DNA from 2 places in the Rossellomorea sp. FM04394 genome. Region 2 is predicted to be linked to the other one. Evidence: predicted binding sites of a transcription regulator. Region 2 holds the regulator's gene; the other holds the start of a gene.
The links. The regulator CtsR, encoded in region 2, represses protease genes until heat stress. The targets are predictions, from matches to a motif close to ATGGTCAATAAAGGTCAAACA.
Positions count from the first base shown of each region.

Region 1: clpB (ATP-dependent chaperone ClpB) is a predicted target of CtsR. The motif match lies at 1,938-1,958, and genes of this name have one in related genera.

Region 1 covers NZ_CP168654.1:1,521,702-1,525,128, reverse strand. The annotation lists gene clpB (ATP-dependent chaperone ClpB) at 1-1,922, opposite strand, end outside; gene ACCB35_RS07635 (YjzC family protein) at 2,083-2,262, opposite strand; gene ACCB35_RS07630 (undecaprenyl-diphosphate phosphatase) at 2,467-3,276, shown strand; gene ACCB35_RS07625 (Crp/Fnr family transcriptional regulator) at 3,349-3,427, shown strand, end outside.
Region 2 covers NZ_CP168654.1:108,147-111,573, reverse strand. The annotation lists gene clpC (ATP-dependent protease ATP-binding subunit ClpC) at 1-237, opposite strand, end outside; gene ACCB35_RS00580 (protein arginine kinase) at 239-1,321, opposite strand; gene ACCB35_RS00575 (UvrB/UvrC motif-containing protein) at 1,318-1,866, opposite strand; gene ACCB35_RS00570 (CtsR family transcriptional regulator) at 1,886-2,347, opposite strand; rRNA gene rrf (5S ribosomal RNA) at 2,886-3,002, opposite strand; rRNA gene ACCB35_RS00560 (23S ribosomal RNA) at 3,104-3,427, opposite strand, start outside.

The DNA.
Region 1 (3,427 bases), 1.4 Mb from region 2:
TCAGACATATCAATTCGGATCATCTGTTCCTCACTATCAAACAAAGTATGAGCAAGTGTCTTCGCAAGCTCCGTCTTACCTACCCCAGTAGGACCTAAGAAAATGAATGAACCAATCGGACGGTTCGGATCCTTAATACCTGCTCTAGCACGAATAACCGCATCACTCACCAATTGCACAGCCTCGTCCTGCCCGATCACCCGTTCATGAAGAATACGATCGAGCTTCAAAAGCTTCTCTCGTTCGCCTTCTACCAGCTTAGTGACCGGTATCCCTGTCCATCTTGCTACAATATTTGCCACTTCATCTTCCGTCACTTCTTCCCGCAGCAGGCGCCCTTCCTGTTCTTTCATCATTTCTTGTTCAACAGCAACAAGCTCTTTTTCCATAGCGGGAATCCTGCCGTGACGGAGCTCGGCAGCTTTATTCAGATCATAATCACTTTCTGCTTCTTCAAGCATTCGCCTGAGCTTCTCCAGTTCTTCCCGTTTCTCCTGAACAATCCCGATGCTCTCTTTCTCTTGCTCCCATTTTAACTTCATCACGGTTGCTTTTTCTTTCAGATTACTTAAATCTTCACGGATTCGATCGAGTCGTTCAAGGCTTGACGGATCCTTTTCCTTATTTAGAGCTGCTTCTTCGATTTCAAGCTGCATCACTTTACGTGTGACTTCATCCAATTCTGATGGCATAGAGTCAATTTCTGTACGGATCATTGCACAGGCCTCGTCGATTAAATCAATGGCTTTGTCCGGTAGGAAGCGGTCAGAAATGTAGCGGTCAGAAAGCTTGGAAGCTGCCACAATGGCCCGGTCATGGATGTTGACACCATGATGAATTTCAAAACGCTCCTTTAAGCCCCTTAAAATAGATATAGTATCTTCAACATTGGGCTCCTGCACGAGCACTTGTTGAAATCGCCTTTCCAAAGCCGGGTCCTTTTCAATGTACTTACGGTATTCATTGAGGGTCGTCGCACCTATACAATGCAGTTCTCCCCTCGCAAGCATCGGCTTTAGGATATTACCCGCATCCATTGCTCCTTCCGTCTTCCCTGCGCCCACAATCGTATGAAGTTCATCGATAAAAAGAAGAATGCGCCCCTCACTCTTTCTCACTTCCTGCAATACCGCCTTTAATCGTTCTTCAAACTCGCCCCTGAACTTAGCCCCTGCAACCAAAGAGCTCATATCCAATTCGAAGATGGTTTTATCCTTCAAGCCTTCCGGGACATCTTTTCTGACAATCCGCTGTGCGAGTCCTTCAATGATCGCAGTCTTACCGACTCCAGGCTCCCCTATAAGAACAGGATTATTTTTCGTTTTACGGGAAAGGATTCGGATCACGTGGCGGATTTCACTGTCCCTGCCTATGACTGGATCAATCCTTCCCGACTTTACATCCGCAACAAGATCCCTCCCATACTTTTTCAACGCTTCATATTTTACTTCAGGGTTCTGTGTGTTCACCTTGCTCCCTCCTCTGATCGATTCAATAATGTCCTTTAATTGTTTTTCTGTTAGATTATGTTTTGTTAAATATATCGTAATCGGGTGGTTCTTTTGGTTGAATAACCCAAGGGCAAGATGTTCCACCGAGATATAGTCATCTTCCCATTTAGCCTTTAAGGCATCACTATCTTGCATGAGCTGATGGATATCTCTTGCAAAAAACTGTCCATACTGCAGCCCTTTCCCCTCCACAGCAGGTATATCGTTTAATTTGTCATCAATCCATTTTCTTAGGCCGACTACGTCTACCCCTGCACCAACATAGATCGTGCTAAGAAAACTGTCATCTGATCCAAGGAGGGATTTCCACAAATGAAGCAGGGTGATATCTGTATGTAATTTTTCTTTGGCTGCCTCTCCTGCAAAAACCAATCCTTCTTGAATGCTGTGAGTCATATTATCAAATTTCATCGTGCTTCACCTCACACTTTGACCTTTATTGACCTTTGTATCTATTATATCCTTTTCAATATAAAAGGAAAAGAAAAAGGAACAGGGAGTGCCTCCGATTGGCGTCACCATTCTTATTTAATAGTGAGCTGTCGACGCGACATCCTTGTTCCTTATGGGGTTAAGGTTTTCTCATATACGTCCAAAGACGATTATGGTTGGAGTTTTCAGGAAATCGGTCTCCCGCTTTTAAGCGTAGTTTTTGCGGATTTTTCACCATGCTTCCAGTTTCACCAATTTCTATATACTCTCCATTATTAGGTGCTTTTTCTCCAGCTTTGAATTGTCGTGACTGTCCCATTCTTACCCCTCCTTTTCGAAGCGATGCTTCCTTACTATTTTTCTACAAGGCCGGTCATTCATGCATGCCAGATGAAGGATATCAGAATGCTTTATATGATAAACAAGTTACGGTTCGGTTAACATTTGGAAAAAGTCTTTACAGTCTTTCCCTTTATGGTGTTAAATTAAAAACTGTGGAGAAAAAAAGCTTGGAGGATACACAATGGATTTTTATCTGATTATGAAATACTTATTTTTAGGGATTTTTCAGGGGTTTACTGAACCAATCCCGATTTCATCCAGTGGTCACTTACTATTGGCCCAGCATTTTCTTGGAATTAAGGATGCTACCCTAACATTTGAAATCCTGGTTAATACGGCTTCATTAGTGGCTGTACTCATTATTTACCGTGAAGATATCATGCGACTGATCGTGAATGGCTTAGGCTATTTCAAACATAAAACACCTGAAACGAAACGTGATTTTCATTTCATTGTTTACTTATTGATTGGTACAATCCCTGCCGGGGTGATTGGTGTATTATTCGGTGACGTGATTGAGGAACATTTAACATCTGTCATCACAGTAGGAATTACACTTATTATTACAGGTATTGCCCTATGGCTGATCCGCAACCTTCGAGGAAGAAAAAATGATGGTGACCTAAATGTTAAAGACGCCATCATCATCGGTCTTGCCCAGGCAGTAGCCCTGATTCCTGGAATCAGCCGTTCAGGTGCAACCATCGTAGCTGCAATGGCTAGTGGAATGAAGGCTGAAACGGCATTACGTTTCTCTTTCCTCCTCTATATTCCTGTAAGTGTAGGGGTGATGGTATTCGGAATAAGCGATCTTATTGAGGATCCGAACCTCGCTTCAATGGCCATCCCTTACTTAGTTGCGTTCATCGCATCACTTATTGCTTCCTACTTCTCATTAAAGTGGTTCATGAATATCATGGCTAAAGGAAACCTGAAATATTTCGCCATTTATTGTGCCGTTGTCGGTGCTGCTGTATTGATTTTCGCTTAAATCCCTTCTATCTGTCTGATTCCTTTGGTAAGCTTTAAGTATAAGACATTATGATAGAAATGACGTGATCTCATGAGTGAAATTTCAGAAGTTCCTTCCGAGATTAAACAATTATTTTTCGAGAAAAAAACGGTGAAAAATTTCAAAAAAG
Region 2 (3,427 bases):
ATGAATCGTTTGAGATTTCTCGGTTCCTTTCCCGATCAGCCCTTCCACTTCTTTCTGAATCTTTTCAGGGCTCAGTCCCAACGCCGTAAGTGCTTTAGCGGCAATTCCTTCACCCTCGCGGACAAGTCCCAATAAAATATGTTCAGTACCAATATTACTGTGCGCTAAACGAATCGCTTCTTCCTGAGCTAACGCTAATACCTTTTGTGCTCTTTCTGTAAATCGACCAAACATCATATTATTTTTCCTCCTCACATGTATCCTTATCTAACTTAATTCGCTCCCTAATCAAAGAAGACCTTCTTATATCTCTTTCATTTGGTCTCAATGGACCTCCAGAATATTGTTGTAAAAATCCCGGTTGGGTTAAAATCATTAGTTCATTCAATATATTCTTAGATATGACTTTGATGTATCCTAAATCAATCCCAAGCCTGACATCGGATAAACACTTCGCTGCTTCCTTGGACTCGATGATCCGACTGTGCTCCAAAACGCCAAGTGAACGAAATATCCTATCTTCTAATTGTATGTTAGACGTTTTTACTAATGCGTCCCTTGCCGATTGTTCCTTATCGATGATCTGTTTCACAACACTCAATAAATCTTCCACTATATCTTCCTCAGACTTACCTAGTGTCGTTTGATTCGAAATCTGAAAAATGTTTCCCAACGCCTCGCTGCCTTCTCCATAAATCCCTCTTACCACCAGACCTAATTGATTAATGGCAGGAATGATCCTATTCAACTGTTGGGTTAAAATCAGACCAGGCAGGTGCATCATCACAGAAGCTCTAAGCCCCGTCCCTACATTGGTAGGACAAGTCGTTAAATATCCATGTTTCTCATCAAAAGCAAAATCAAATTCGCTTTCAAACCAATCATCAATCTGATTCGCTCTTTGTAATGCTTCCTTCAATTGTAAGCCTGGATATAAACACTGTATTCGAATATGGTCCTCTTCGTTTACCATTATGCTAATATCTTCTTCACCGGATAAAAGGACAGCCCCATAGTTCGTGTCCTCTGCCAAGTTAGGACTAATGAGGTGTTTCTCCATCAATACCCTCTTTTGGAGTGGCTGAATCTCACTTGTAGGTAAAAATTCTAATTCACCTAATTTCTTCGGGTATAAAGAGAGTTTATCCTTCACACGATCCACGATTTCTTTTGCTTCCTCAGAAGAATAAAGAGTGGAGAAACGAAAGTCTGTCAGGTTTCTTGCAAGGCGAACCCGTGAGCTGAGAACAATATCCGAATTCGGTCCCTCTTCATTCATCCAGGAACTAACGGCATTTTGTAAAAACCTTTCCAGGCTCATCCTTTATCTCCCCCCTCATTTTTAATATCTTTTTCCAGGGAGCGAATTTCGTCTCGTATTTCTGCTGCTTTTTCAAACTCTTCATCCGCAATCATCGTTTGCAGGTCTGACTTCAGCTGCTGAATTTTTTTCTTCACATGAATCGCCCCGCCCATACGTTCCGGTACCTTCCCGTGATGCTCCACATTTCCACTATGAACACGCTTTAATAGAGGAGTCAGCTCATCCTTGAACGTCTCATAACAATGTGCACACCCAAATCGTCCTACATTAATAAATTGCTGTAAGGTCATCTTACACTTTTCACACTGTAAAACCTCTGACTTGGGAATTTCCGTTTCCTTTGCCTGCTTAATAGCAGGGGCTATATTAAGAAGACCTGCCAAAAGATTGTTCACAGAGAAGCCGGAAGAAGAATCAAACATAAACATTTCACCCTTATCCTGAGCGCATTGCTCGCATAAATGAACCTCTGTCTTTTCCCCATTTATCACCTTGGTAAAATGAAGGGTTGCAGGTCTTTCATTACACTCTTGACAAATCATCCTACTCACCTCTCAAAACTTACTCGTACTTCAAAGAATCCAGCATGGCTCTGAGCATTCTTCCTCTCAAAACATCCCGTTCTGGTAAATCTACCATGATTACCGAGCGATCCATCACGCTGAGCATGATCTTTGCTTCCCGTTCAGAAATGATATCCTCTTCTACTAAACGAAAAACAATATCAGCTGCCGTATTCTGGCTGATCGTCTGTGTAATGAGTGCCACTAGCTGGTCAATAAGATGAACTTGATCGTGGGCCTTTACTTTCATAATCCTGATATAGCCCCCGCCACCTCGTTTACTCTCTACTACATACCCTCTTTCAATCGTGAAGCGGGTATTGATCACATAATTAATTTGAGAAGGAACACATTGAAACTTATCAGCGATCTCGCTTCTTTTAATCTCGACTATCTCACTTTCACTCAGTTCTAATACATTCTTTAAATAACGTTCAATGATGTCGGATATGTTCCTCATCAAACCTCCTCCTCATTTTGACTTTGACTATATTTGACTATAATTATACAACTGCGTTTTAATCTTTGCAATTATGAAGTTTAACCTTAGAAGTTTTCCTGTTTTAGGAAAGTTTTAAACGTGTAATTGTGAGATTGTTGGATAGAAAACAGGAAATGGGGCATTGAGTGGGTGTGAATTTCTTGGAGGGGAATTGGTGGAACTGGTTTCACGTGGGTTTTGATTTGTGATGTTATGTGGTGTGGGTTACTGGAATGATGGATTAGAAGTTTTGGTTGGGTGAAAGAATTGATTATTCCTTAGTAAAGGGTGTGGAGAATCACTTTGTTAGATAGTGAATGTGTTCTCATTAGGACGAATACTGGTGTTTTGACTGGTAAAATGAATGTGGTTTTTGAGAAGTTTGTGGTAATTGCGTCATTTTCGAGGGGGATTGCGTATTTTACCAAATAATATCTTTTAAAAACTCATCGCACACCCATTTTAACAATCACACCAAAAAAAAGAGTAACTCATTGGAGTTACTCTTTTCACATTTGCCTGGCGACGTCCTACTCTCACAGGGGGAGATCCCCCAACTACCATCGGCGCTGAAGAGCTTAACTTCCGTGTTCGGCATGGGAACGGGTGTGACCTCTTCGCCATTATCACCAGACGAATATTCAATTGAAGGGTTGTTCCTTCAAAACTAGATAAAGAATTGATGTCAAGAAAGCCGAATATCGACCAATGTTGTTCATTTAAAAATGACTCTTTGTGGTTAAGTCCTCGATCGATTAGTATCAGTCAACTCCACATGTCGCCATGCTTCCATCTCTGACCTATCTACCTAGTCATCTTCTAGGGATCTTACTCACATACGTGATGGGAAATCTCATCTCGAGGGGGGCTTCATGCTTAGATGCTTTCAGCACTTATCCCTTCCGCACATAGCTACCCAGCGATGCCTTTGGCAAGACAACTGGTACACCAGCGGTGCGTCCATCCCGGTCCTCTCGTACTAAGGACAGCTCCTCTCAAATTTCCTGCGCCCACGACGGATAGGGACCGAACTGTCTCACGACGTTCTGAACCCAGCTC